DNA from 3 places in the Arthrobacter sp. HLT1-20 genome. Region 2 is predicted to be linked to each of the others. Evidence: riboswitches for the same ligand, from Rfam matches in the RefSeq annotation. Region 2 holds a riboswitch; each other region holds the start of a gene.
What was found. Region 2 has a riboswitch for thiamine pyrophosphate ahead of thiC (phosphomethylpyrimidine synthase ThiC). Riboswitches for the same ligand answer to the same signal wherever they lie in the genome.
Positions count from the first base shown of each region.

Region 1: it holds a riboswitch for thiamine pyrophosphate, as region 2 does, so the genes downstream of both, ACX80Q_RS02375 (ECF transporter S component) here and thiC (phosphomethylpyrimidine synthase ThiC) in region 2, are expected to answer to the same signal.
Region 3: it holds a riboswitch for thiamine pyrophosphate, as region 2 does, so the genes downstream of both, thiD (bifunctional hydroxymethylpyrimidine kinase/phosphomethylpyrimidine kinase) here and thiC (phosphomethylpyrimidine synthase ThiC) in region 2, are expected to answer to the same signal.

Region 1 is NZ_JBTNDR010000002.1:236,807-246,441, forward strand. It holds gene ACX80Q_RS02360 (L-lactate dehydrogenase) at 1-581, opposite strand, end outside; gene ACX80Q_RS02365 (energy-coupling factor transporter transmembrane component T family protein) at 702-1,499, opposite strand; gene ACX80Q_RS02370 (ABC transporter ATP-binding protein) at 1,496-3,022, opposite strand; gene ACX80Q_RS02375 (ECF transporter S component) at 3,025-3,666, opposite strand; TPP riboswitch at 3,711-3,828, opposite strand; gene ACX80Q_RS02380 (beta-N-acetylglucosaminidase domain-containing protein) at 4,030-7,413, opposite strand; gene ACX80Q_RS02385 (DUF4235 domain-containing protein) at 7,682-7,942, shown strand; gene mnhG (monovalent cation/H(+) antiporter subunit G) at 8,051-8,413, opposite strand; gene ACX80Q_RS02395 (monovalent cation/H+ antiporter complex subunit F) at 8,410-8,685, opposite strand; gene ACX80Q_RS02400 (Na+/H+ antiporter subunit E) at 8,682-9,284, opposite strand; gene ACX80Q_RS02405 (Na+/H+ antiporter subunit D) at 9,299-9,635, opposite strand, start outside.
Region 2 is NZ_JBTNDR010000003.1:106,236-115,870, forward strand. It holds gene ACX80Q_RS03030 (recombinase family protein) at 1-10, shown strand, start outside; gene ACX80Q_RS03035 (hypothetical protein) at 306-1,010, opposite strand; TPP riboswitch at 1,136-1,243, shown strand; gene thiC (phosphomethylpyrimidine synthase ThiC) at 1,238-3,040, shown strand; gene ACX80Q_RS03045 (hypothetical protein) at 3,273-3,470, shown strand; gene ACX80Q_RS03050 (hypothetical protein) at 3,690-3,842, shown strand; gene ACX80Q_RS03055 (hypothetical protein) at 3,849-4,187, shown strand; gene bioD (dethiobiotin synthase) at 4,214-4,903, opposite strand; gene ACX80Q_RS03065 (cytochrome P450) at 4,900-5,988, opposite strand; gene ACX80Q_RS03070 (8-amino-7-oxononanoate synthase) at 5,985-7,130, opposite strand; gene ACX80Q_RS03075 (adenosylmethionine--8-amino-7-oxononanoate transaminase) at 7,130-8,491, opposite strand; gene bioB (biotin synthase BioB) at 8,484-9,560, opposite strand.
Region 3 is NZ_JBTNDR010000006.1:6,193-15,827, forward strand. It holds gene ACX80Q_RS05060 (DUF4233 domain-containing protein) at 1-136, shown strand, start outside; gene ndk (nucleoside-diphosphate kinase) at 180-596, shown strand; gene ACX80Q_RS05070 (vitamin K epoxide reductase family protein) at 758-1,393, opposite strand; gene ACX80Q_RS05075 (Rne/Rng family ribonuclease) at 1,763-5,032, shown strand; TPP riboswitch at 5,142-5,240, shown strand; gene thiD (bifunctional hydroxymethylpyrimidine kinase/phosphomethylpyrimidine kinase) at 5,223-6,827, shown strand; gene rplU (50S ribosomal protein L21) at 7,225-7,533, shown strand; gene rpmA (50S ribosomal protein L27) at 7,596-7,850, shown strand; gene obgE (GTPase ObgE) at 7,997-9,610, shown strand; gene proB (glutamate 5-kinase) at 9,610-9,635, shown strand, end outside.

The sequences.
Region 1 (9,635 bases), on a different contig from region 2:
TGGCCGAGCGTCGCGGTGGACCACAGCGGGAATTCGGTGTCGCCGTGCTCGCCCACGATCAGTGCATGCACGCTTTGCGGAGCCACCTGCGCGGCCTCGGCCACGAGCCAGCGCAGCCGGGCGGAATCCAGCACGGTACCCGAGCTGAAGATACGCCCGTGCGGCAAATCCGTGATGCGCTCGGCCACAGCCGTAAGTACGTCGCACGGGTTCGTCACCAGGATGAACACGGCGTTGGGTGCCAGGGCCACGAGTTGCGGCAGCATCTTTTCCAGGATTGCCACGTTGATGCCCGCCAGCTCAAGCCGGGTCTGGCCAGGCTCCTGCTTGGCCCCGGCCGTGATGACCACGACGTCGGAATCGGCCACCAGCTCGATGTCGCTGCCGCCCGTGATGCGCGGGGCGCCCACAAATGGCGTGCCGTGGGCAAGGTCGAGGACTTCCGCCTCCACCTTGGCCGTGGCGACGTCATACAAGACCACCTCGCGCGCGGAGCCTCGAATGAGCGCGGCATAGGCCAGCGAGGTGCCTACGCTGCCGGCGCCGACAATGGTGAGCTTGGTGCTGCGTGCGATCGTCATGCCCCCAGTATCCCAGTCGCCCTTGCACTGCCGCCGTTTGTGTCCGGCTGATTCCCGGCAAGCACAAGACCCGCCCCTCACGCCGTCGGGCATCAAGGGCGGGCCTGGTGGCTGGCCACGCTAGCCAAACACCGGATTCCAGGTTCCCAGCACGACGGCGGCAGCCACCGACACTGCGGCCACCACCAACCCGGTGGCCACGACCGCGAGGTCATGCCGGGCGAACGTTGATTCGCGGGCCCAGGTGCGCGGACCCGCCCCGAACCCCTTGGCCTCCATGGTGACGGCCAGTCGCGATGCTCGGCGCACCGCCTGAACCAGCAGCGCCATGGCCTGGCCAAGCTGTGCCTTGACGCCACGGAACAGCCCGGGCTCTGCACCCACGCCGCGGGCACGGCGCGCCATCCCCAGGGTCTGCCATTCGGCCACCAACAACCCCACCAGCCGTATGGCGGCCAGTGCTCCAAGCACAAAACGATGCGGCAGCCGCAGTTTCTGCGCCAAGGCGTCAGCCAGATCCGTGGGGTCGGTGGAGGCCAGCACAATAATGCCGGGCAGGGCAATGGCCAAGCCGCGCAGGGCAATGGCCACACCGGCTTCCAGCGAACCGCTGGTAAAGGTCACGGGCCCCACCGCCAGCAACAGCTCCCCGGTTTTGGGGGCCAGCAGGGCCGTCCCATAACCGCCCACCACTGCTGCCACCAGGATGGGCCAGCCGCGCAGCAGCAGCATGCGGGCGCTCAAACCAGCCATCGGCAGGAGCGCGCATTCAAGGACGAGGGCCACGGTTGCCGAGACCCAGTCAACACTGACCAGCAAAACAAGCGTGATCGCCATGCCTGCACCCAGCTTCGCCAGCGGGTTTGCACGTGCCAGCCACGCCGTGGAACGCGGAGTGGCGATGATGTCAACGCTCATCGCCGCACCGCCCCATCGAGTGCGGGCAGGCTGCCCAGCACCAGCTGATCCCCACCCAGCACGGCGCTGAAGGCTGAATCGTGCGTCACGGACACCACGGCTGTCCCCGCATCCAACAGCTCGGTCAACAGGGATGCCAGTTCGGCCCAGGTGTTGGCATCCTGGCCAAACGTTGGCTCATCCAGAACCAACACCTGCGGACTGGCCGCCAGAACTGTGGCCACGGAAAGACGCCGCTTTTCACCTCCGGAGAGCGTGAACGGGTTGGCGCTGGCCAAATGCTCCAGCCGCAACCGCGTCAACAACCCATCCACTAAATCCCCACCTCGCCCCAGCAGTTTTGGCGCAAACAACAGCTCCTCGCGGACAGTGCCAGCCACAAATTGGTGTTCGGGTTCCTGAAACACTGTGCCGATGCGGCTGATGAGCTGGCGACCGCGCCACTTCAGCGGAGCGGTTCCGGCTCCGCGGGCCAGCGACTCCGTTGCCTGCAGTTGCCCGCCCACGGGAGCCAGTAGGCCCGCCAGAGTCAGCGCCAGCGTTGACTTTCCCGCCCCATTGGGGCCCGTCACGCTCAGTGCCTGCCCTGCACTGACACGCACGGACGGAACCACGGCTGCTGGAATCGCCGGGTGCCGGCGCCGTCCCTTGGTGCGGGAGACGGCCAGGCTGTCCGCCTGAAGCAACAGCGTGCGCCCGGCGTCGTGCATGGATGACGCCAGCCTGGGCCGGACCGCCGGGACGTAGCCCGGCACCCAGATCCCGGCAGCCGTCAGCAGGTCCCGGCTTTGCGCCAACACCGCGGCGGGCGGGCCGTCAAACAACACCCCGCCAGGCTCACCCAGGGCGGCAGGGGCCAGGACCACAATCCTGTCCACAACCTCCAGCCACACGGAAACCCTGTGCTCCACCACCACTAGGGTGGCGCCGGATTCGTCCAGGCTCCGGCGCACTGCGTCGCGCACCTCCACCACGCCGGCCGGGTCCAGGTTGGCTGTGGGCTCATCCAGCAGCAACAGGCCCGGTTGCATGGCAAGCATGCCGGCCAGGCCCAACCGCTGTTTCTGCCCGCCGGACAAGGACGAACTGGCGTGGTCCAGCGGCAGCTTCAGCCCCACAGACTCCAGAGACGCCGACACGCGGCGCCAGATCTCATCCCGCGGGACAGCCATGTTTTCGGCACCAAAGGCAACGTCGTCACCAATCCGGGAGAGCACCACTTGGGCGTCCGGGTCCTGCTGCATGAGCCCTGCCCGGCCGCGTGATTCAGTAGCCGGGCGGCCGTCAATGAGAAGCTCACCAACCTCGTTGGCGCCCTCCTCATCCCCCAGCACCCCGGCCAGGGCGTGCAGAAGCGTTGACTTGCCAGCACCCGAGGGACCCAGCAAGAGGACCCGCTCTCCCGGAGAAATCTCCAGGTCCAGGTCATGCACAGCCTTGTTGCTCCGGCCCGCATGCTGCCAGCCCCAACCTTTGGCACTGATCCGCGCCGGGGTTGCCCCCCGGTTCGCCGCGGCAGCCATGCCTAGACCGCTCGTTCGCTTGCGGCGCCACGGGAGGGCAGGTTGGCCAAGGCTCCCGTGCGTGCCAGTCCGCGCACGGCCAGCCAGGAGACCAATCCGGCAATGATGGCGCCGGAAATCATCGCCAGGACCACATAGACGAGCTTCCATTCCATGGCCCAGGCCACATTCCAGACTAGGGAGTCGTTGATGCCCATGGCCAGGCCTGCCAACGCTCCGGCCAGCAGTGCCACAATCAGGCTGAACTTGCGGTAGCGGAACAGCGCGAAGCCCAGCTCGGCGCCGAGGCCCTGAACCAGCCCGGAGAGCAGCACGGTGAAGCCAAAGTGGGTGCCCAACAGGCCCTCCACACTTGCGGCAATGAGTTCACAGTAGAGCGCCGCGCCGGGTTTGCGGATGACCAGGCCACCCAGGACGCCGGCGATCAACCAGCCACCGCCGTAGAGTGCACCAATGGGCGGAAAGGCGACGGTGAAGGCGCTGATCAGGCCGTAGCCGGCGGACCAGAGCCAGAAGATGACGCCGATGGCGACACCCAGAACGGACACCACAACAATGTCCACCACGCGCCACGTGGATTTGCGTGCTGCCGGGTTGTTGGGGTTGCTTGGTGCGGCGTTTTCGCTCGCGATTGACTTGCTCATGTTTCCTCCTTCGCAGGAGGGGCGGCCGGCGGACTTTCCGCGCAGCCGAAGAGAACTCGACTCCCTTCGCCGGTACTAGCCGGAGCAGGTTCGAGGGTCTGCGGCGAACCGCACTCTCAGCGCCGGTACCCAAGGCGGGTAGACGCTCCCCTGTCGTGTTTGAATTGCGGCTTCAGTTTACCCCCGCCCCATGCCCAGCACTAATGTCCCCGTGTGACATGCCGTAATGCGCCTGGTTCGCAGGTTCTTGCGCCGAGGTAGCCGGTTGGGTTTCGCTGCGTGGATTAACGACGGCGGGCGGGCACCGGATGGATTTCCGGTACCCGCCCGACGGGCAAGCTGACTGCTACTTGCTGCCCGCTGTTAGTGGTTTGCTGTCCTGCGACGGTTGACCGCGAACACGGCGCCACCTGCCAGCAACAACAACACTGCCAGTCCACCGAACAGGGCGGTGTTGGCGCCGGTGTTGGCCAGGTCGTCCGCAGCCGGGGCGCTGGTTGCAGCGGTTGCCGTGCTGCTTGCCGGGGCGGTTGTTGCGGCCGTGATGGTCAGCGCGGCACTGAGCTGGCGGGCTTGCCCGTCAACTCCCACACCATCAATGACAATGCTGTGCTGACCGGGAGCAACACCTGCCGGCAGGGTCACGCTCAAGGTCACAACACCCTGAGCATCCACCGTGGCGGTACCCAAGACAATCGGGGTGGAATGCAGGGTGAAGCTAGCACTCGTTTCCGGCTTGAAGCCATCGCCAGTGATGGTGAGCTTGCCACCGGCAACGACACTGCCAGCACTCAACACGATCCCACCAGCCGGCACCGACGCGCTCGGCGTCACACTCGGGGTTGCCGACGCACTGGGCGACGTGGACGGCGAGGCGCTCGGCGTCGCCGTGGGCGTGGCCGTCGCTGTCGGTGTGGCCGACGGCGTTGCCGAGGGCGTTGCCGTCGCAGTGGGCGTCGGTACAACATCGCCAACGTAGGGTCCACTGCCAACGGCGCCCGTGGGCCGCAATCCCAACTCGTAAACAACGGGCCCGGCAGCTGCGGCCCGGGCGGCCCCGGACTTGAACAGGACCCGAACGCCGGAGATGTTTACCTGCGTCAGTTGGGCTTCCTGGAAGCTGACCGCCGGGTTCAAGGCACCCACGGTGACCCATTCGTCGTCGGACTTGACCTGCAAATCACCGGCGATGCGCCCCACCACCGCCACGGATTGCATGGCGGCAGGTGCATCCAAAACGTGCGTCAGATGTGACCCGGCAACAGGCTCCGTGGCCGCCTCGAAGGCGGTGCTGATGGTGGCATCGAAGGCACTTGCCGGACCAGTCCCATTCGCGCCAGCCAAATCGGTGGTGAGCTTCTGGGTTGCTTCGAAGGCTTGGAATTCGCGGATCTTCACCCACTGGCTGCCCGCGTTGGCGGCAGCGGCCACCAAGCGGATGTAGCGGGCACTGACGGGGGCGTCAAAGTTCGCCTCGATGCGCGGTTTGCTTTGGAAGGTGCCGGCGGCGGTCCATGTGGCGTTGTCCGTGGAGTACTCAACACGCGCGTTGTAGATCATGTCGCCGGTCTGGGTGTCTGAATCGGCCTGCTGGATCAGCACCTTGCCCACCTGCTTCGTGGCTCCCAAATCAATCGTGACGGAGGAACCAACAGCCGGGGGAACGCTTGACCACCAGAGGGTGCTGGCGTTGCCGTCAACCATTTTGCCCGGGGTGTTCTGTTGGTAGGTGGCCATGGAGGAGGACGCGGTTGCTGGGAAGTTGTTGGCGGCGGCCACGGGAGTCAGCTTCAGCCAGGTGTTGTAGCGCCCCTGGGCAGCGGTGGTGAACTGCTCAAACACGCCGTCACCCACGGAGGGGACGATCTGGTTGGGCGTGATGCCGATGTTGTTCGGCCCCACATCGGGCACTGTGGCGCGCTTTGCCAAGGCCATGTCAGCATTGGCTTCGAGGGCTGAATCGGTCGCGACAACGCCGTTGCCGGACTTGATGGCAAGCAGCATGGAGATTTGCTTGTCCATGGCCGTGGCCCACTGTGCGGCCGCGTCAATCCACGGCTTGGAATCGTCATAGAAGCCCTTCATGGCCATGGTTGCCAGGGTTGCGGGGCCCGCCTTGATGATGGCCAGGCGGTCCTGCAGCGGCTTCATGCCCGCCAGGTTTCCGGCGTCGTATGCGGTCCAGAAGGCGGCCACATCGGCGCTGAGGGCCGGAGCTGTCTTGGAGTCGGGGCGGTAGGGCTTCCAGCTCTGGTTCAAGTCAACGAACGTTTCCAGGGACTTGCGGACAGCAGCGTCGGTACCGGCAAGCTCGGTGATGATGGCGGACTGCGTGGTGGCCGCGTTGTAGGCGGGGCCGTTCCACGAGTAGTCGCCAAAGCCAGCCAGGGCGATCATGGAGGCGTAGCCCTCGATCATCGGGTTGGAGGTGATCCCGTCAATGTGCTTGTACAGGTTGGGATCGCGCCCTTCCACCGGGTTCAGGAACAGGCGCCCGCGCTGGCCGTCGTTGACCGGCAGGTTGTCCCAGATGTAGAAGTGCTCGGCGTTGTAGCTCTCCACTGCCCGGGTCACTGACTGTTCGGTGATGGTGTTGGAGAAAACGCCCTCGCCCGTCCACTGGATCAGGATGGAATCATCTGTGGCCAGGCCAAACTGATCCTTGTAGGGATCCTCGGCGGAGCCGTTGTAGTTGGTGGGAACTGTCTGCAGCGGCTGCAGATTGTGCACCTTGACGTAGTCGTTGACAATGCGGTTGAGGTAGAACGCCTGGCCGTCGGCCAGCTTGCGGAATCCGGAGCTGGTGAACTTGGCCTTGTCCGCGGCGCAGTTCAACACTGGGTTGATGTCGTCCAGGGCAATGTAGAAGCTGCTCACGCCAATGTTGCGCAGCTGCTCAAACTTGGCCACGGTGGCGGCGAAATCGTTGTTGTCCGAGTAGCAGACGTCGTTGCCCGGGGACAGGGCAAAGGTGAAGTTCACGTGGTTGGCGTTGGCCTCGTCCACGAGCTCCTTCAGGTCGGCCAGTTCCGCTGCGGGGTAGAGGTCGCGCCACTGGGCGCGCAGGTAGTTGTCGTCCTTGGGCGTGTAGATGTAGGTGTTCATCTTGTGCTTGCCGTAGAACTCCAACTGGTCCAGGCGGGCCTGGTGCGACCACGGAATGCCGTAGAAACCTTCAATGCCGCCACGGATGGACATGAGCGGGAAGTCCTTGACGGTCATGGCGGGGGCGGCTCCGTTGGCCACCACCTGACTGAGACTCTGTACGGCGTAGAAGGTGCCCGTGGCATCCTTTCCGTTGAGCACCAACGTGGGTTTTCCGGCATTGTTTCCGGTGGCAATCACATATCCTTCGGCGGCGAGGGCGTCGGCGCCCATTGCACCAACTGCTGTGAGGGCCGCCGGCAAGGCGGGGTTGTTGGCTGTGGTGCCAAGAAATACCGTGGCACCCGTGGAGGCTGCGGCATCAACGAACGTGGCCGTTCCGCCAGCCTTGTTGATGACTTGGCCTAGAAGATTCTTTGCGGCCGCGTCGGTTGTGGCACCCACGGCGACTTTGACGGAACCCGTCAAGGGAACGGAGACGCCAGTGGTGTTGACTTCCTGCGGTGTGGGCAGGATGCCCTGCGGCGTTGTGGCCGCCTGGGCTGTTGGCAGGGTATCTGGAAGTAACGCCGCCACGCCACCTCCCGCAATGATGGCCAGAGCCAATGCCCCGGTGGCAACGTTCTTTAGAGCACGTTTCACACTTCCCCCTCGGTAGTTCCGCAAGCAGCTGACCATACATCTATGTTATGGATCACACATTTCTGCCAATTGGTGGCAACTCTACGGAGATTTCAAGGGAAGCGTCAATTGATTACGTACGACATTTGCTCGCCATCAACGAACAAATGGGCGCCGCAAAACCGCCGCTCGGAAGCGCCGTGAAGCGCCGGCCCAAGCCCGAGGCGCTAGGCTGAACCCAAGGTATTTGCCCGGCATGGGTCAGCCCTGCACAGCTAAGGAGCACTTCATGAACATCGTCTACAAATTGCTCGGCACAGGCGTGAGTCTCGGAGCTGGTTTTGTGGCCAGCAAGCTGGTGGACACGGTTTGGGAGAAAAGCACCGGAAACAAGCCACCCAAAGACGGTACGGACCTGGAAAACAGCCTGCGTTCAGCCCTGACGTTTGCGTTGGTGTCTTCGGCAGTGGCAGCCATCATTCAGGTCATTGCCGGCCGAACCACTCAAAAGGCCATCGCCCGCTTCAGCCAGCATCCCGAAGAGGTCTAAAAGAGGTCGAGGCGCGGCCGCCAGCGCCCCAAAAAATGAATCTGAACGTACAGTTGATGCCGATGTTGTTGTTAAACATCGGCATCAACTGTACGTTCGGCAGGCGGATTAGGTTTTGCGCTCACCTTCAACGGCCGCGGCAACAACCTGCTCCAGCTCGTCAACGCTGAGAAGTTCCGGGCGGCGGTGCTTGGTCCTGTAGCCGGCACGGCCCACCATATGGGCGGAGACGGGCACCGTGAGCAGCTGAAAGAGCCACGCCACAATCAGGATCGGCAGCAGCGACCACAACCGCATCTGCAATCCCAGGGCGGAGAGCATGAGCAACAGCCCCAAGACCTGCGGCTTGGTGGCTGCGTGCATGCGGCTCATCAGGTCCGGGAAACGCAGCAGGCCAATGGCGGCCGCAAGGCTCATCAGAGCCCCGCCCAGCAGGCAAATCGCCGTCAACGTATCGATCAGGACGTTCATCCGTCTTCCTTCCTGTGGGCCACAAAGCGCGCCACGGTGACCGAGCCGATGAAGCCGATGACTGTCAGGACCACCAACAGCGCCAAATTGTCGGTGTGCTTGTTCATGGCCATTTCTGTGGCCAGGCAGGCACCGAAAATGGCCAACAAAACGTCTGCCGCAATGACCCGATCCAGCAGGGAGGGCCCGGCGGCAATGCGGTAAATGGTTCCGGCAGCGGCCACCGCGAGTATTGCGGCAACAATGATGACAACAATGCCCATGGCGGTCATTTTTCCTCCTGCGCAGACGTAGCGGGCACTGCGGGGGCAATGTGGGTCACCATGGGGGCACCGGCGGCTTCCGCCTTGAGTGCGGCCAACTCTTCCTTGGTGCCCATCACCCGGATCAATCCGGCCTCAATGTCCTGGATCCCGCGGCGCACCTGTTCAACGGCTGCCGGGGTTTCCACGTTCATGGCGTGAACATAGAGCGTTGCCGTGCCACGATCCACCTCAACCACCAGGGAACCCGGGATGAGGGAGAGCACATGCCCCACGGCCGTCATGAGCAGGTCAGAGCTGCTGCGCAACGGTACGGCGATAACCGCGTTGCGAATCCGCGGGCCCTTGGTCAAGGCCCAAAACAGAACCTGAAAACTGGCCACCGTGACTTCCTTGATGAACCACAGGGCAAACGTCAGAGCACGCAGCACGTTGAAGCGTCCACTGAGTTCCACCGGCGGCAGGTAAAAAGCGCGTGAAACACCAATGGCAATCAAGGCGCCAAAGAGCAGGTTCCCGGCACTGAAGTCCTGCCACAAGGCACCCCACACCACAACAAGCCACACCAGCAGCGGCAGTTTCTGCATGGCAGTTCCGTTGCGTTTCATTTTTATGCCCTGGCTCACGGCTTGCCCGCCCCCTGCCCGAGGACGGCTTCAATGTAGGCGGTCCGTTCCAACATGCTGGTGGCTGCGTCCTGGCTCAGGTCAAAAAGCGGCCCGGCAAAAACGGTCATGGCAAGGCCGAGCACCACCAGACCCATGGTGGAGTAGATCATCATTTTTGGCAGGATGGGCACCTCGTCCTCACCCGAGAATCGCCCCTCCGTGGCGTCCACATGCTTGCTGGTGCGCAGCGCCCGCATGCTTTCACGCCCACTGGCATCGGGTGCGGTGGAGAGCAGTACGGGGTCTGGGTCTTCGGCGTCTGCAGTGCTGCGCCAGAACACACGGTTCCAC
Region 2 (9,635 bases):
CGGCACCTAGAACGGCAGAGGCAAGATGTTGAACGCCGAGCAGACAGGCGCACCAATTCAACGAGCCGCTGCCGGAGAGGCAAAATTCGCCCTTGCCCGAGAATTCGTGGTCAGCCGCCAAGCCATCTACCAATATTTGCGCCCTAACCCCTAGATTGCCCCGGCGACACCTTCAGGAGTACCGGGCCGTGCACGCGTGTTCGCTCGCACCCGAGAAGTTCATTGCGCGTGACTGACACGCCTATGACCGCTATGAGGAAGCGTAAGACCGGTCCAGACGACAATGGCCCTCCCGATGGTGCACATCATCTGTGCAGCGGGTCGTTGCCCTGGGAGTTTGGAAACGCGTCCCTGGGCACAATTTCACTGTCGATCCGCCAATAAGTTGTGAACCGCGGCGCCCTAGGGCGTTGCCGGGTACCGGAGAATTCATTGTCCCTGGCGGCGATGAACTCGAGTTTCGGCCATGCTGCGATCGTTTCGGCGGACTCGCCACGAAAGCGCTCCCGAAGCCTGTCCGCGACGGGCCTTGTTGCATCCTCGATGATCGTCTGGACGGCGTCAATGAGGAGTTCAAAGTCATTGGCCACGGAACCAGGCATCGGCTGCTGGAGCGTCCATCCCTGGACGTCGCGGACGGTACCGTGTTCGTTGAGAAGTGCAACCGCGACGGGCATGGTGAGGTCGGATTGGGAATGGGCGACCGTGGTGTTGCGGTACTTTCGGATGGTGTCATGAAGTGACTGCAACTCAGCTGGGATACCGGTGAACTGGGGCATCTGATCCAGCCGTTTACGCACATTCGAGAGGACGAAGGGGCGGACGTATGCAGTGACCGCCTGCATTGTGAGGGGGAACCAGAGGGGTTCCCCCTCACCGGCTTCCAGCGCAAGACGAAGAGTGTGAGACGCCTCCGAGAGGTCACTGGCGTGACTGGTGAGGTCTACCAACAGCCTGATATCGGGCGAGTCAGGGGGAAACGCCAGCGGCGGCTGATCAGCGGCGCTCATAGTGACGGAAGTGCCGGTTTGGCTGCCAAAGTCATGCCCTCATGCTAGCGCTTTCCAGGTTGTGTTGTGTGGAACCGGTTGAGCTCACGTGGCAAATGGTGGGCCGCGGTGCGTGGTAGCGTTTCTTCCGACCACACGGGAGCCCTTGCAGGGGCTGAGATCAGGCTGAAGCAGCCTGCGACCGTTGAACCTGTCCGGGTAATGCCGGCGAAGGAAGTGAGCAATCTGTGAACCCCAAAGCAACAACAATCACCCCTGCCATCAAGGGTTTGGAGCAGGCTGAAACGCATTCCCTGAAATCGCATTCACTGGCTTTTGACGTGGACACGGAATCGGGAATTCGCGTACCAGTGACCGAAATCGCGTTGGAGCCATCGCCCAACGGCCAGGCTAACGCACCGTTTCGGGTGTACCGCACCGCAGGGCCGGGCAGCGATCCGGTGATGGGACTGCAGCCGTTTAGACGTGAGTGGATCAGTGCCCGCAACGACACGGAAATCTACCGTGGACGCACACGGAACCTGCTCGATGACGGCAAGTCCGCCGTGCGCAGGGGCGCCGCATCCGCCGAATGGAAGGGTTTGGTACCTGAGCCGCGCCGTGCCCTGGCCGGCCGGTCCGCCACACAAATGCACTATGCCCGTCGCGGCATCACCACCTCCGAGATGCAATTTGTCGCGATCCGGGAGAACTGCGACGTGGAACTGGTGCGCAGCGAGGTGGCGGCCGGCCGGGCCATCATCCCCAACAACATCAACCACCCGGAATCAGAGCCCATGATCATTGGCCGGGCGTTCCTGGTGAAGATCAACGCCAACATTGGCAACTCGGCCATCACCAGCTCCATCGCCGAGGAGGTGGACAAACTGCAGTGGGCAACCCAGTGGGGTGCGGACACCGTCATGGACCTGTCCACTGGCGATGACATCCACACCACCAGGGAATGGCTCATCCGTAACGCACCTGTCCCGATTGGCACAGTGCCGATTTACCAGGCGCTGGAAAAGGTCAATGGCGAAGCCAATGCGTTGACGTGGGAGATCTTCCGGGACACGGTGATTGAACAGTGTGAGCAGGGCGTTGACTACATGACCATTCACGCAGGAGTCCTGTTGCGTTACGTCCCGCTGAGCGCCAACAGGGTGACCGGAATTGTCTCCCGCGGTGGTGCCATCATGGCTGGCTGGTGCCTTGCCCACCACCAGGAGAATTTCCTGTACACGCACTTTGACGAGCTGTGCCAGATCTTTGCACAATACGACGTGGCATTCTCATTGGGCGACGGCCTGCGTCCGGGCTCCATCGCCGACGCCAATGACGCCGCCCAATTTGCTGAGCTGGACACCTTGGCCGAATTGACGCAGCGGGCGTGGGAGTTTGACGTTCAGGTGATGGTGGAAGGCCCCGGACACATCCCGTTCCACCTGGTCCGGGAAAACGTTGAGCGCCAGCAGGAGCTGTGCAAGGGTGCGCCCTTCTACACACTGGGGCCGCTGGTGACAGACATCGCCCCCGGATACGACCACATCACCTCGGCCATCGGGGCAACTGAGATTGCCCGCTACGGTACGGCCATGCTGTGTTACGTGACGCCCAAGGAGCACCTGGGCCTGCCCAACAAGGACGATGTGAAGACCGGCGTGATCACCTACAAGATCGCTGCGCACGCGGCTGACCTCGCCAAGGGCCATCCCGGCGCCCGGGAACGCGATGACGCCCTGTCCAAGGCTCGTTTCGAGTTCCGTTGGCGCGACCAGTTCGCCCTGTCCCTTGATCCGGTCACTGCAGAGTCCTTCCACGACGAGACGCTGCCGGCCGAACCGGCCAAGACTGCACATTTTTGTTCCATGTGCGGACCTAAGTTCTGTTCCATGCGCATCAGTCAGGACATTAGGGACGAGTACGGCTCCGCCGAGTCCCAGGCAGCGATAGCCGATATGTACGCCGGCATGCGTGAGAAGAGCCAACAGTTTCTAGCCACGGGCGGCAAGGTGTACCTGCCGGAGCTTTCGCTGCCTTCAGCGCCGTAGAGCCACGACGATGGCCGGGACCGGTGACATATCGGTCCCGGCCATCGTCGGTGTTGGATATACCTACACGGATTATGATCGGTCATATCCACATCGAAAGTGAGTGCTTCGAAGAATGTCCAAGGTATTGACTGAAACTGATCCGCCAGCGAATGCCCCGCTTTCGCGAAGGTTTTATCGATACCCGCTGTTTTGGGCCCTCGGGTGTGTAGCACTGGCGTTGCCTTGGTAGTTGGCCGGCAACGGTATGGACCTGTTGCCGTTCCTGCTGACTTTGCTGGGAGGGTGGTTGTGTGGTTTTGCGTTCGTCAATTTCACCCTCGGCGTGAAACGCGCCTGGCTGGGTGTGCTTCTCCACGTTGTAGGTGCCGCCGTTTCGGGGGTGCTGCTGCACTGGATGGTGTTTGGCGGCAGCAGCATTTTGAAGTAACTTCCTGAACGGCCCCGCAGCTTACTTTTTCTGGTGCAAATGGGGGCCATCCCGGCCGTGGCGTGGATGTGGCTTGGCCTTCTGAGCCGAATCACGTTTAGTGCATGCAAACCGTCGAAGAAGGCGAAACCTGTCAGGGTTGCTCCGTCGTGGGCGGATACAAGCCCGGGAACGCGGGTATATTTTTCGGCGATCCCCCTGCCGATGCGAACTTTGACCATGATCATCGTAGGAGTGGTCCTTCTCGGTGGCGCAGTGGCATTGATGCTGCTGATCTCCTTTGACACGTTCCTCCTTCGCCTTGGCAGCGCCAGGTTCATCATCATTGTGTTCGGCCTATTGATCGGGCTTCCGGGCTACTATCTGTTCTAGGGAATCGTGGGCCGCAAGACCGTTCCCTGCGCCGTCAGTTTTGGCAATGATCGGATCACAGTCACGACGGGCCCGGAGACGGTGGCCATCCCGTACCGCGATCTGGATCGATTGCTCTGGAGATGCGACAGCGACTACGCCCGCGTGGAAGTCCACGGTGGCGGGCACAGAATTTCCCTTCTTGTTGCAGTGGCCCGATCTCCGAAAACGGTCCTGCCCCAGCTGCCGCCACTCTCGCAACGAACCATCCGGGGGCTGGCGGAGGCTGGTTTGGAACTGGAACGCACCCGCCGTCCCGGCCTCACCGTGCTTGTGGCCGGGACGGCCAAGGCCAGAGTCCCCTAACGACTAGGCTGGCCCTTGTGCCACGATCATTCCCACGTGGGTAGTGTCAGCCAGTTGTGAGCCAACTGCCGGAACGTTGAGGGGTCCAGTCGCGACGCCCCGGCCGGCAGGCATCCCAGAAACTGGGCACCCGGAGTGCCTTGCAGGCTTTCGCGGTTGCTGATGTCAATGCTCGACGGCGCTGCCGGCCAGGAGCCCACCACCACGGCCGGGGTGGCAAAGCCGCGACTGTGCAACGCTTCCAGCGTCAGTGCTGTGTGGTTCAGCGTGCCCAAGCCGCTGCGGCAGACCACCACGAAACCGCTTCGCGGGGCTCCCGTGCTTGCCGCCGCGAGATCCGCCAGGGTGCGGCCCGCGGCATCGAGCTCCACCAGGACTCCGCCGGCGCCCTCCACCAGCACGTGGTCATGGCTGGCCGCCAAGTCCGCAATGCGGTTGACGTGGTGCGCCAGCCCCGGCAAGTCACGGTTGGCCCGGCGGGCGGCCGCCCGTGGTGCCATGGGGTCATCGAACCGGATGCCCTCATGAACCGCGTGAACGCCGCTGAGCCGGGCAACCTCGTCAATGTCGCCATGACCGCCCACGGGAACGCCGGTTTGGGCTGGCTTGTACACGGCCACGCTGGCCCCGGTGGCGGACAGCGCCACGGCCAGGGCCGCCGTCGTCAGCGTTTTTCCAACGTCGGTGTCGGTGCCCGTTATATAGGTGACGCTCATGGGAGTTCCTTGCTGGTGAGTTGGGCGTGGACAGTGAGTGGGGCCTGAAAGGAAAGCAGCCGCAGCCACGGTGGCGGGGGGCCCGCCGGTTCCAGGCGCGGCAGGGCCCGGGCGGTCTCCTCCAAGACCAGCGCGGTTTCCAGCTCTGCCAGCTTGGCACCCAAGCAGCGGTGCAGCCCGTGGCCAAAAGCCAGCGAGTAAGCCGTTGGTGCCGCCTGCCCGGGATGCCGTCCGGTCAATTCCAGCAGGATTTCCGCCCCGGCCGGAATGGCTTGGCCCGCCACCTGGGTATCGCGAAGTGCTGCACGCCGCCAGGTGTGCACGGAAGATTCGGTGGCCAGCACCGCCCGGACATGGTTGCGGGCAGCGGCCGGATCGCCCAAGGCGGCCCAGCCGCCGGCGAATTCTGCCTGAGCTGTTTCCAGCCCCCGGAACAAGACGGTGCTGATGAGCTGAGAGGTGGTTTCCTGGCCCGCAATAACCAGGAAGTAGCCAAGCGAACAGACTTCGGCGCTGGAGAGCCCGGCCGCGTCCAGCACGCCAAACAGCGACCCCGTGCCCCGGGCGGCTGCCGCCTCCTGCCGCAGCCACACGTAGAATTCCGCAGCACTGGCAGCCAGCACCAGCTGACGGTCGGGATCGGGCCAGCCCCAGAACAGTTCCAGGGAATCCGTACTCCACCGTTTCAGCAGGTCAAGGTCCGGGGTTGGCTGCCCCGTGAGTTCGGCCATGACAACCGGCGGAATGTGCCTGCCCACTGACTCCGCCAGGTCCACCGGGCCCTGACCCAGTGCCAGGCTGGTGGCCGCAAGCTTTTCCCGTGCCAGCTCCCGGACGCGGGGTTCAATGGCGGAAACCTTGGCGGGCGTGAAAAATCGGCCCACCATGGTGCGCACAGCCCGGTGTTGGGCGCCCGTGGCCGATGCCAGTACTGGGGGCAGCGCAAAACGGACCTTGCTGAGGATGCGCAGGGTGGCCGGGGCCAGCGGGACCACTGAGGTCAGTGCGTTCGTGGGGGCGAAGTCGTCCGTGCGGCGCATGATGTCCCGGACCTGGGCTGGCTCGCCCATGACTGTGTAGCTCATGCCGGGCCGCCCTTCCTGCCGGATTCCAGGACACGCGCCACGGTGCCAGCCGCCCACTGAAGTTCCGTGGCCGTGAGGTTGGCCCGGGCCGTCAGCCGGAGCCGGGACACGCCGTCGGGCACGCTGGGCGGGCGGAAACATCCCACCGAAACACCCTGATCCCCGAGCGCCAACGCCAGCTCGGCGGCCCGGGATGCCGATTCCACCGGGATGGACTGCACGGCGCCCGCGGCCTGCGGAACACCGCACCGGGCGGCCAAGACTGCCGCGTTCGCCAGCACGCGCCCAGCCAGCTCCGGCTCCTGGCGGACAATGGCCGCGGCCCGCGCGGCTGCGGCTGCCGCCGACGGTGCCAATGCCGTGTCAAAGATGAATGTCCTGGCCGTGTTGACCAGGTGGTCCCGCAGTGCGGCCGAGCCCAGCACAGCCCCGCCCTGGGAGCCCAGCGACTTGGACAGCGTGGCGGTGACGGCAACATGTGGGGCGGCGGCCAAACCGGCGGCGTGGACGGCGCCCCGCCCCCGGCCTGCCACGCCGATCCCATGGGCCTCATCGACCAGCAGCAGTGCGTCAAAGGTGGCACACAGGCTGGCCACGGCAGCCAGATCCGCAGCGTCCCCCAGCACGGAGTAGATGGACTCCAGCACCACCACGGCCCTGGGCTGGGTGCGCCCGGCCAGAGCCGCCGCAATGGCGGCGACATCCTGGTGGGCCACTTCGAGGGCGGGGGAGCGGGAGAGCCGGATGCCGTCAAGTAATGATGCATGCACATGGGCGTCGTGAATCACAAGAGTTCCGGGCCCGCCCAGGGCTGTCAGAACCCCCATGTTGGCGGTGTAGCCGCTGGAAAAGGCCAGCGCCGATTCCTGGCCGGTGAGCAGGCACAGCTGCTCCTCCAGATTCTGGTGTTCGGGCGTGGTGCCGCACACCACCCGGGAACCGCGGGCCCCGGCGCCGTACTGTTGCAGCGCCGCGGTGGCTGCTTCGATGACTCGGGGATCGGTGGCGAGCCCCAGGTAGTCGTTGGAGGCCAGATCCACCAGCGTGGCCTGCGGCGCGGTGCCGCGTTGGATGCCGCGCCGTTCGCGCACATGGGCCCGCGAGTCAAGCCACGCCGCCATGGCGGTTGTTGCCCCGGCCATCAGCCGTGCACCCGGGCCACGGCGGCGCAGATTCCTGCGCCAACCGTGGCCACGTCGTCTGCTGAGCTGATGAACGGTGGCATGGTGTAGACCAGATTGCGGAAGGGGCGGACCCAGACGCCGCACGCCAGGGCCGCCGCCGTCACGGCCGGCACATCCACGGGCACGGACAACTCCACCACGCCCACGGCACCCAGAATCCGGACATCCTTGACTGATTTGAGAGCACCTGCCGGCGCCAGCGCAGCAGCCAGTCCCTGCTCGATGCCGGCCACCTGTTGTTGCCAGCCATGCCGTGCCAGCAAGTCCAGGGAAGCTGACGCCACGGCACACGCCAGGGGGTTGGCCATGAAGGTGGGTCCGTGCAGCAGCGCCCGCAGCGGGGAGTTGGTGACCACTTTGGCCACACGGGCGGAGCACAGCATGGCGGCCAGAGTCAGGTAGCCGCCGGTCAGCGCCTTGCCCACGCACATGATGTCCGGAACCACGCCCGCCCATTGCGAGGCGAACAGTTTCCCGGTCCGGCCAAAGCCTGTGGCGATTTCATCCACAATCAACAGCAAGCCGTTCTCATCGGCCACCCGCCGCGCGGCGGCCAGGCACTCGGGAGCATAGACGTGCATGCCACCGGCGCCCTGCAGCACGGGTTCCACAATGATGGCCGCCAGCTCGTCACTGTGGGCGCGGACCATGGCCTCGAGGGCGCCAATCCATGCAGCCACCTCAACAGTGTCGGCGCTCAGCACGCCGCCCATGAGCCGGGCCGCGGGAGGGCGGGGCAGGAACAGCTGTTCCCGAATCTGGGCGGGGAAGGCTGCGTGCATGCCGTCCACGGGATCGCACACACCCATGGCGGCGAAGGTGTCGCCGTGGTAGCCGCCGCGCAGCGCCAGGAAGCGGCTGCGGCCGGGCCTGCCACGCCCCAACTGGTACTGCACGGCCAACTTCAGGGCCACCTCAATGGAGACCGAGCCGGAGTCGGCAAAGAACACGTGGTCCAGTCCGGTCATGGCGGCCAATTGTTCGGCCAGCCGCACGGCCGGCTCGTGTGTCAGGCCGCCAAACATGACGTGGCTGAAGCGGCCCGCCTGCTCCAGCAGGGCCGCATCCAGTGCAGGGTTCCGGTAGCCGTGGATGGCCGACCACCAGGAACTCATGGCATCCACCGCCTCAAAACGGCTGCCGTCCTCCGCGGAAAGGCTCAGCCGGGTGCCCTGCGCCCCGTGCACCGCATAGGGTGCGTCACCGTCCAAGGGGGCATAGGGGTGCCACAACAATCCGCGGTCCCGCTGAATGAGTGTGGCGCGGGCAGGAGGGGTGGCCGGCACGAGGGATGACACCGAACCGGTGCAATCAAGCATTGGGGGCCATGGCTGTGCCCGCGCCCCGGCGGCGAATGGTGAGGGGCCCACCCAGGGAGGTGCCGCCGTCGTCCGGCTCCTGGGCGACCTTGCTGCCAAGCACCACAAAACCGTTGTCCGCAATCATGTCCAAGTCCGCCGTGGCCTCCTGGCCCTCACTGGTGAGGTAGTCGCCCAGGAACAGGGAGTTGGCCACGTGCAGGGCCAGCGGCTGAAGCGTGCGCAGGTGCATCTCGCGCCCGCCGGCCATGCGCAGTTCCGTGGCGGGGCAGGCAAAGCGGACCAGGGCCAGCACACGCAGGCAGGCAGCCGGGGTCAGCAGCCAGGTGCCCTCCAGCGGGGTCCCGTCAAACGGCATCAGGAAGTTCACGGGGATGGAATCGCTCTCCAGCTCGCGCAGGGCGAACACGGCATCTATGAGCTGGGCGTGGGTTTCACCCATGCCCACGATCACTCCTGAACAGGGGGAGAGGCCGGCGTCCTTGGCCTGCTCCACGGTGCGCACGCGGTCGGAGAATTCGTGTGTTGAGCAGATGTCCGCATACATCTCCTCGCTCGTGTTCAGGTTGTGGTTGTAGGCGTCCACCCCGGCGGCCTTCAAGCGACCTGCCTGACCCTCCTTGAGAATGCCCAGGCACGCGCACACCTCAACGTCGGGGTGCTGGTCCTTGAGCTCGCTGACCATCCCGGCCACGCGGTCCACATCCCGGTCGCTGGGGCCCTTGCCACTGGCCACCATACAGACGCGGGAGGCGCCGGCGCGGATGCCGGTGGTTGCCTGCGCCACGGCGTCCTCGGGCTTGAGCCAGGTGTATTTCAGGATTTGGGCGGCCGAGCCCAAGCGCTGTGAGCAGTACGTGCAGTCCTCCGGGCACAGCCCCGACTTCAGGTTGACCAGGTAGTTGACCTTCACGGTGTTGCCGAAGTGGGCGCGGCGCAGGCGCGCTGCTGCGGCCACCACTTCCAGAAGCTGGTCGTCGGTGGATTCGAGGATAGCCAGGGCCTCCTCGCGGGTCAGGGTGGCGCCGGTCAACTGCCGGCCGGCGAGATCATCAAAGTAATTGAACACCGTTCAATTGTGCGAGGTGGGTGTGCCGCTGTCAATTAGGGACACCTTCCATGGGGGAAGATGGAGGGGTGCCGC
Region 3 (9,635 bases), on a different contig from region 2:
AGCCGCCTGGTGGTTCGCCCTGTACGCCGGTGCCAGGATTGACCGGGAAAACGTTCAGCGGGCCAAGGCCCAGGCCCGCTGGGACAGCGAACACCCCGAAGCCGGCGGCGACGGTTCCGCGGCTGCGGCCAAGTAAACTGAATCTGAAAACGCTTTTACCTATTTTATTTGGAGTTACTGTGAGCATTGAGCGCACTCTTGTCCTGGTCAAGCCCGACGGCGTGGCACGCAACCTCTCCGGTGCCATCCTGGCCCGCGTTGAGGCCAAGGGATACGCCCTGGCAGAACTGAAGAAGGTCACTGCCACCCGTGAGCAGCTCGAGGCGCACTACGCAGAGCACGAAGGCAAGCCGTTCTACGAGCCCCTGGTTGAATTCATGCTCTCCGGTCCCGTGGTGGCCGCCATCTTTGAAGGCAACCGTGTGATCGAGGGCTTCCGCGCCGTGGCCGGCACCACCGATCCCACCACCGCAGCTCCGGGCACCATCCGTGGCGATCTGGGCCGCGACTGGGGCCTGAAGGTTCAGCAGAACCTGGTCCACGGCTCCGATTCGGTGGAGTCCGCCGAGCGCGAGATCGGCATCTGGTTCGCCTAAGGCATAGTTCGCCGGTCGAGCTTGTCGAGACCAAGGTACTTACAACGAAGGGCACCTCCCAGCTGGGAGGTGCCCTTCGTCGCAAGTACTTGAAAATCTGTGGCGCAGTTGTTGCATCAAATGGCCCGGAAAGCGCATCTACTGCGTCATAGATGGGAGGGTTAGGCGTTGGAGGGGATGATCAGGTGCATGAACCGGAAGAAGATCGAGGCAATGACGGCCACGTAGAGCAGGCCCATAATCACCCAGGCCCACTCGTTGATGAACTTGGTCAGGGCCGGTGTCGCGGGAATGACCCCGGCATTGATGTTCCGCACTGTGGTCCAGACGAAGAGGGGGATCATCATGGCCCAGACGATCATGCAGTAGGGGCACAGGACTGCCAAGGTGTAGAGGGCCGTGAACCAGAACCAGCACACCAGTGCCATGCCGGCGGTGATGCCCACCTGTAGGCAGAGCCAAAACCAGCGCTGCATGTGTGCCCCGGCGAGCAGGACCACTCCCACGGTGATGACCACGGCAAAGGCCACGACGCCGATGAAGGGGTTGGGGAAGCCCAGAATGGCGGCTTCGGGGGTCTTCATGACGTCGCTGCAGGAGATCCATGCGTTGAAGTCGCAGCTGGCGTTGGCGTTGGGATTTTTGTAGAGCTCTAAGCGTTCAAGCACCAGGGTGAACGACGCCAGCCAGGCAATGGCACCGGTGATGATCAGGAACCATCCGAACGGTTTGGCACGTACCAAGGCGGGCTTGTCGATGTCCGCCGGATCGCCGGTGGAAACTTTGGTGCTAGGCATTGTGTCCTTTTCATCGAGATGAGGTGAATGTGTCCTGATTGTAGCTTGAGTTTCTTGGCGCGCCATGGAGGAAACTGCTCCATGACAGGGCTCGTATGAGACAATGGTTTCGGCTGACTGGCGATCCACATGCGTCTTTCAGTCCAATGGCACGCCCACGGGCTGCCGGTGACGACGCTGCCAGTGTGTGCAGCCATCCACCGGACAGTTTCCGTAAACCATTGGCTTATCAGAGCTTGCGCACCCAGAAGTTGGTGCCGCCTGAGAAGTAATTAGACGACTTCCGTCGACGCCTGCGGGTGTTGGCACATCAGCCGATTTCGGCGCTCGATGTGGGTGCGCTGTTTTGGCGCGAAAGTAACGCCCACTATGAATAATGAACAGCCCACATTTGATGCCACAGAGGCAGCGGCGGTCCCCGCCAAGGCCAAGGCTCCCCGTTCGCGCCGTGCCACGGCCGCAGTGACCAGCCCGGCAGAGGTTCCTGCCGTTGAAATGGCAGCGGAGTCAGCGCCGGCCAAGAAGGCGCCGGTCCGCCGCAGCCGTGCCAAAAAGGAAGCCGCTCCCGCCGAGCAGCCAGCCGCTCTGCTCGACGCCGTTGAGCTCGACTCCGTTGAAGCAGCAGCCCCCGAGGCGGCGCCCGTCAAAAAGGCTGCCCGCCGCCGTGCAACGGCACCTGTTACTGCACCCGCTGCTGTCCAGGGTGAATTGAACATTCCCGCCGAGGAAGCCGCCGAGGCCCCCGTGGCCAAGGCGCCCGCCCGGCGGACCCGCACCACCAAGGCAGCGCCCGCCAAGGCCGCCGAAGAAGTAGTTGCAGCAGACGTGGTTGACGCGGCAGAGCCCGCGCCCGCTGCCAAGGCCCCCCGCCGCGCCACCCGGAAGGCAGCAGCCCCGGCACCTGAGCTGCTCGAGGCAATTGTGGAGCCCGCAGCTGAGCCTGCGGCACAGGAAGCAGCAGCCGAGGCCGCCCCGAAGACCACGCGGAGCCGTCGCAAGCCCGCAGTAAAGAAGGATGTCCCCGCCGAAGCCCCGGCCGAGGAGGCAGCCGCAGCGCAGCCGGCGCCCGTCGAGGCGTCCGTGGCGGAGGAAGTGGCGGAGGCCCCCGCCGCACCCGAGGCCTTGTTCATGGCCCCGAGCAGCGGCATGTCCACGCTTTTCCTGGCTCCCGACATGAGCATGGCTGTGCCTGCCGTTGTTGCCCAGGATGACAACGACGACCGCGACGACGAGCAAGACGGCAACGACGGCGAACGCCGCGGCCGGAACCGCGGCCGCAACCGCCGCACCCGCCCCGCAGAGACCGAAGCCGCCCAGTCAGAGGACGAAGCGGACGCTGAGCAGGACAATGAGGTGCCCGACGACGGCGTGACCTCACGTCGCCGTCGTCGTCGCCGCCGTGGCGATGCCGATCTGGAGCTGACGGGCGGCAGCGACGAGGACCCGCCCAACACGGTGACCCGCGTCCGCGCCCCCCGCACCCCCGCCGAGCCCAGTGCCAGCGCCTCCAACCGCGTGACGAGCCTGCGCGGCTCCACCCGTTTGGAAGCGAAGAAGCAGCGCCGCCGCGACTCCCGTGACTCCGGCCGGCGCCGCACGGTCATCACGGAAGCCGAATTCCTGGCCCGCCGCGAATCCGTGGACCGGGTCATGGTTGTTCGCCAGTCGGACGACAGGATCCAGATCGGTGTCCTGGAGGACGGCATCTTGGCCGAGCACTTTGTTTCCAAGACGCAGCAGGATTCCCTCATTGGCAACGTGTACCTGGGCAAGGTCCAGAACGTGCTGCCCAGCATGGAAGCTGCCTTCGTTGACATTGGACGCGGCCGAAACGCCGTGCTGTACGCGGGTGAAGTTGATTGGGACGCCGCCAACCTCAACGGCCAGCCGCGCCGCATTGAGAACGCACTGAAGTCCGGCGATTCCGTCCTGGTGCAGGTGTCCAAGGACCCCGTGGGCCACAAGGGCGCCCGCCTGACGAGCCAGATTTCCCTGCCCGGGCGCTACCTGGTGTTTGTGCCGGGTGGTTCCATGACAGGCATCTCCCGCAAGCTGCCCGACGTCGAACGCAACCGCCTCAAGCGCGTCCTGAAGGACCACCTGCCCGAAAATGCTGGCGTCATTGTGCGCACGGCTGCCGAAGGTGCCTCCGAGGAGGAGCTCACCAATGACATCAACAGGCTCCGCGCCCAGTGGGAAGGCATCAACGACCGCGCATCCTCCCACAAGACGCTGGCCCCTGAGATGCTCTACGGCGAGCCCGATTTGACCATCAAGGTGGTCCGCGACGTCTTCAACGAGGACTTCTCCAAGCTGGTTGTTTCCGGCGAGGACGCCTGGGACACCATTGAGGCCTATGTGACCTATGTTGCCCCGGATCTGCTGGACCGCCTGGAAAAGTGGAGCAAGAGCGAGGACATCTTTGCCGCGCACAGGATCGACGAGCAAATCTCCAAGGCACTGGAACGCAAGGTCTTCCTGCCGTCGGGCGGTTCGCTGGTCATTGACCGCACCGAAGCCATGACTGTGGTTGACGTCAACACGGGCAAGTTCACCGGCTCCGGCGGCAACCTGGAAGAAACGGTCACCAAGAATAACCTGGAAGCTGCCGAAGAAGTGGTGCGCCAGCTGCGCCTGCGCGACATCGGCGGCATCATTGTCATTGACTTTATCGACATGGTGCTCGAATCCAACCGGGACTTGGTGCTACGCCGCCTGGTTGAGTGCCTGGGCCGTGACAGGACCAAGCATCAGGTTGCTGAAGTGACCAGCCTGGGCCTGGTGCAGATGACGCGCAAGCGCATGGGCACGGGCCTGCTGGAGGTCTTCGGCGAGCAGTGCGGCACCTGCCTGGGCCGCGGCATGGTCACGCATGAGATCCCGGTTGAGCACCGCCGCGTGCACACAGTTGCTGTGGAGTCCCCGCAGGCCCATGCGGCCAAGGTGGCGGCGGACCAGCGCGACGGCGACCGCACGGCCAACAGGTCCACGCGCAGCGAACGCAAGCGCAACCGCAACCGTTCCAAGCCCGAGTCGGAGCAGGCTGAGCACGCCCCGGTGGAGGCCCACCACGAGGAACCCACCGACGCCCAGAAGGCCCAAAAGGCCCATGAGGCCCGCGCTGCCTTGGCGAACATTGCCGCAGCCGCTGCAGCGTCGCACCATGAGCACGATGCTCCCGCAGCTCCCGTTGCTGAGCAGCGGGTGCAGCAAGACAATGATGCGTCCGACGCCGCAACACTCACCCTGGGCGGGGAAGCCATTGAGCTGCCCCGCGGCCACCGCAGCGAAAGCTCCGGATTCGCCGAGACCAGCAATGCCGACCAGGCTGCGGCCTTGGCCGGGCTGACTCAGGCGCTGGACCAGCTGGCCAGCCCGGGACAGGAGCAGTCGGCGCCGGACACCGCCGAGGCAGGCGGCAACAACCGCTCACGCTCACGCCGTGGACGCCGCAACCGCAGCGCCCGCAGCGCGCAGGGTGGGGCGGACATGGCAGTGGAAACCGGTGAGTCGCAGGCGCCCGCACAGGGTTCGGTGCAGCACAGCAGTGCTGCCGTGGACCTTCCGGTTGCTGCCAAGCCGGCCAGGAATTCCGAGCCGATCATCTTAGGTGTTGGAGTTCCCGCCTCGGAGCTGTAACCCTCATCAACTGACCCGCAGAAAACGCCGAAAAATCGCTCCTTGAGCCTGTTTTTCGCCGTTTATTGCGGGTCAGTTTCGTTTAAGCGGCAAGGCGGGGTTTAGGGTGGGGAGCGACACGGGGTGCCTGGACAAGAGGTCCGGCTGAGAAAAGACCCGTTGAACCTGCCCGGCTAGCACCGGCGAAGGGATGTCCATGGAAACCTTGCTTTCTGCCCCGCCATTTTTGGCTTCACCCACCCCGGACGCCAGGCCCGGCTCCCGGCAACCACTGGGCGTCAGGCACCCGCGCGTGCTCAGCATTGCCGGCTCAGACCCCTCAGGGGGTGCCGGCATCCAGGCGGACATCAAGGCCATCAGCGCCCACGGCGGCTACGCCATGGCGGCACTGACAGCCTTGACGGCCCAGAACACGCGCGGTGTGGGCAGCGTCCATGTGCCGCCGGTTGCTTTCCTGGTAGAACAGCTGGACGCCATTTCTGCCGACATTGTGATTGATGCCGTGAAGATCGGGATGCTCGGCACTGCCGAGGTCATGGCGGCCGTGGGCGCCTGGCTGGCCAGGACGCGGCCAGCCGTGGTGGTTCTGGATCCGGTCATGGTGGCCACCAGTGGCGATGCTCTCATGGCCCCGGCGGCCCGCCAGGCCCTGTTGGACTTGCTGGAAAGTACCCACCTGGTCACGCCCAACATTGTTGAATTGGCGGTTTTGTTGGGGCAGCCGGAGGCCAAGAACTTCAACGAAGCCCTGGCACAGGGCCGCCAACTGGCGGCTGCCTACAGTGTGGCCGTTCTAGTCAAGGGCGGGCACCTGCCGGGGGAGGAGTGCCTGGACGCACTCGTGCAAGGTGACGGCACCGTTGAAGTGTTCACGGCACCGCGAGTGGATACCACCAACACTCACGGCACAGGCTGTTCGCTTTCTGCCGCCGTGGCCACCCTACAGGCGCGGACGGGGGACTGGGCAGCCAGTGTGCGCCACGCCAAAGCCTGGCTAAGTGGCGCCCTGGAAACCGCCAACGAGTTGGCGGTGGGTGCCGGGGCGGGCCCCATTAACCACTTCCATGCCTTGTGGGACAGTGCGGCGCCGAGCCTGGATGCGTTCAGTCGGCAGCTCTGGCACGAATGCCAGGAGCAGCGAGAAGCCATTTTTGGCCTCGACTTCATCAAGGAGCTCGCCGCCGGCACCTTGCACCATGACCACTTTGCCTACTACCTTGCCCAGGACGCGCTGTACCTGAGCACCTATTCGCGTGTCCTTGCCCGGGCCAGCGCCCTGGCGCCCACCGAGGCGGAACAAAAGTTCTGGGCTGGCGGAGCGCAGAACTGCCTGGACGTTGAACTGGCCTTGCACCGCGACTGGCTCAGCCAGTACCCCACGGAGCTGCGTCAGGGCCCCGTCACCAAGCACTATGTTGACCATCTTCAAGGGGTGGCCTTCTCGGGCAGCTACGGCGAAGTGGTGGCAGCCGTGCTGCCCTGCTACTGGCTGTACGCAGAAGTTGGCCGGGTACTGCACCAGGACTACGTGTCCTTCCCGGGCAAGCACCCCTACGGGAGCTGGTTGGAGACCTATGCCGACGAAGCCTTTGCCGAGGCCACGGAAACTGCCTTAGCCATCATGGACGCAGCTGCGCGGCGCGGCTCGGCGCAGGAACGCGAAGGCATGCGGGCCGCTTTTGCCCACTCGGCCCAGTATGAGGTGGACTTTTTTGCCGCCCCACACAGCATCCTAGGTAGCACCGTGGACAGTTCAGCCCGCAAATCCGCGCCAATGGGGGCCTTGGGTGATTAACACCACCAGCTCTGGGGCACAATCGCGGCGAGTCTTGGGGCAAAATGGCAAAATCTCGCCACATCCACGCTAAAGTTGGTGAGTACGGTTTCCCGCTCCTCTATGGCAGGCGAACAAATTTAGCTTTGTTCTTTCGTCCACCAGAAATGCGGGTAATCAGTGTCATTTGCGCCCGGAGACAGAGTTAGCGTATTCTTGATCTTCGGTGCTTACGCCAACACCTAGGGCAACCACTCCATGGCAGAACTCCATTGAGGTCCACGGCGTTGAGGCACGTAGTATGCACCCCGTGCCCGTTCTATTCTGAACAGCGGGCGCATACGGTTGGTAGATGTCAATCATGATTCCTACCGGCACAAAAACTTTGTAATAAACGTCGAGAGAAGTGAGTTCCCCAGTGGTGTACGCGATTGTCCGCGCAGGCGGCCGTCAAGAAAAGGTTTCCGTCGGAGACCACGTGACCATGAACCGCGTCCCCGGTGGAGTTGGCAGCACGCTTGAGCTGCCCGCTTTGCTCTTGGTTGATGGTGACAAGCTCACCACAGCCGCGAAGGACCTGGCTAATGTGAAGGTTACGGCTGAGAAGTTGGAGGATCTTCGTGGACCGAAGATCGTCATCCAGAAGTTCAAGAACAAGACCGGCTACAAGAAGCGCCAGGGTCACCGTCAGGAACTGTCCAAGGTCAAGATCACTTCAATCGCTTAATCAAGCGCTTTTGAAGTTCGATCCACTTTAGAATCTTTTAGTAAAAAGGCAGGCATTTTCAAATGGCACATAAAAAGGGTGCGAGTTCCTCTCGCAACGGTCGTGACTCCAACGCTCAGTACCTGGGCGTAAAGCGCTTCGGCGGTCAGGTTGTCAAGGCAGGCGAAATCATCGTTCGCCAGCGCGGCACACATTTCCACCCCGGTGAGGGTGTTGGTCGTGGCAAGGATGACACGCTGTTCGCATTGGATGCAGGCGCCGTCGAGTTCGGCACACGTCGTGGACGTCGTGTTGTGAACATCGTCGCTGCGGTCTAATACCAAAGCTTTTCCAGTGGAGCGGGCCGCATGGCTCGCTCCACTGGCTTTTAACACAGCTACACTTTTCGGCCGGTATCAGGCCCTAGTCCAGCATCGGACTATAATTGGTGCGCACAAACCAAGTTCTATTCAAGGAGATTTCAGTGGCCAGCTTTGTTGACCGGGTTGTTTTGCACGTATCCGGCGGGACTGGCGGCCACGGCTGCGTCTCAGTTCACAGTGAAAAATTCAAACCGTTGGGCGGGCCCGACGGCGGCAAGGGCGGCGATGGCGGTAGTGTCACCTTCCGTGTCAGCGACCAGACCACCACCTTGCTTGACTTCCACCATGCCCCCCACCGTCGCGGCGGCAACGGCCAGCCCGGCATGGGAGACTGGCGCGACGGCAAGGACGGCAATTCGCTGATCCTTGAAGTTCCCGATGGCACTGTCATCAAGGACAAGGAGGGCAATGTCCTCGCCGACCTCGTTGGCATCGGCACGGAGTACGTCGCTGCCGCGGGTGGCCTGGGCGGGCTCGGCAACAATGCCCTTTCCTCACTCAAACGCAAGGCCCCGGGCTTCGCCCTGTTGGGTATTGCAGGCTCAGAGGCCGACATTGTCCTTGAGCTGAAATCCATTGCCGACATCGCGTTGGTGGGTTTCCCGTCCGCCGGCAAGTCCAGCCTCATCGCTGCCATGTCTGCGGCCCGGCCCAAGATTGCCGACTACCCTTTCACCACCCTGATCCCCAACCTGGGCGTTGTCCAGGCTGGCGAGGTCCGCTTCACCATGGCCGACGTGCCCGGCCTCATCGAAGGCGCCAGCGAAGGCAAGGGCCTGGGCCACAACTTCCTGCGCCACGTGGAGCGTTGCGCCGCGATTGTGCACGTCCTTGACTGTGCAGCACTCGAGGCCGACCGCGATCCCATCAGCGACCTGGCCGTTATTGAGCGCGAACTCGACCAGTACGACGTCGACATGAGCTTCGCAGGAACCGACGGCGACGTGGTTCCCCTCAACGCCCGTCCCCGCCTGATTGCCCTGAACAAGGTTGACTCCCCGGACGGCCGGGACATGGCCGGTTTCGTCAAGGCTGACTTGGAAGCCCGCGGCTACCGTGTGTTCGAAGTCTCCGCGGCAAGCCATGAGGGCCTGAAGCAGCTTGGCTTCGCGATGGCAGAGATTGTCACGGCAGCACGCAAGACCCTCGCCGATGCTCCCGTCAAGGTCACCCCGGTGATTCTGCGCCCCCGCGCCGTCAACGAAACATCCTTCACCATTCGCCGTGAGGAGCGCAACCTGTCCCCGCTGTTCCGTGTTCGCGGTGAAAAGCCCGAGCGTTGGGTTGAGCAGACCGATTTCCAGAACGAGGAAGCCATCGGCTACCTGGCAGACCGGCTGGCGAAGGCCGGCGTCGAGAAGGAACTCTTCAGGATCGGTGCCACACCCGGGGACACCGTCGTCATTGGTGGCGAGCATGGCATGATCTTCGACTGGGAGCCCACCATGATGGGTGGCGCCGAGCACCTGGCCGCCCCGCGCGGCACCGACCTGCGCCTGCTGGATCTTGGTGACCGCCCCACCCGTGCACAAAAGCGTGAGGAACAGCAGGACCGCCGCGACGCGAAGGCTGCCGCCCGTGCCGAGCTGGAAGCCGAGCGCAAGGCAGGCATCTGGACCGAGACAAGCACCCGCAAGGCCGCCGAGGCCCGCGTCATTGCAGCGGACATTGCTGCAGAAGGCGGCTCCGACAGCACGGGTGCAGCGCAGAACTAATGGGAGATAAGGGGCAGGATCAGGT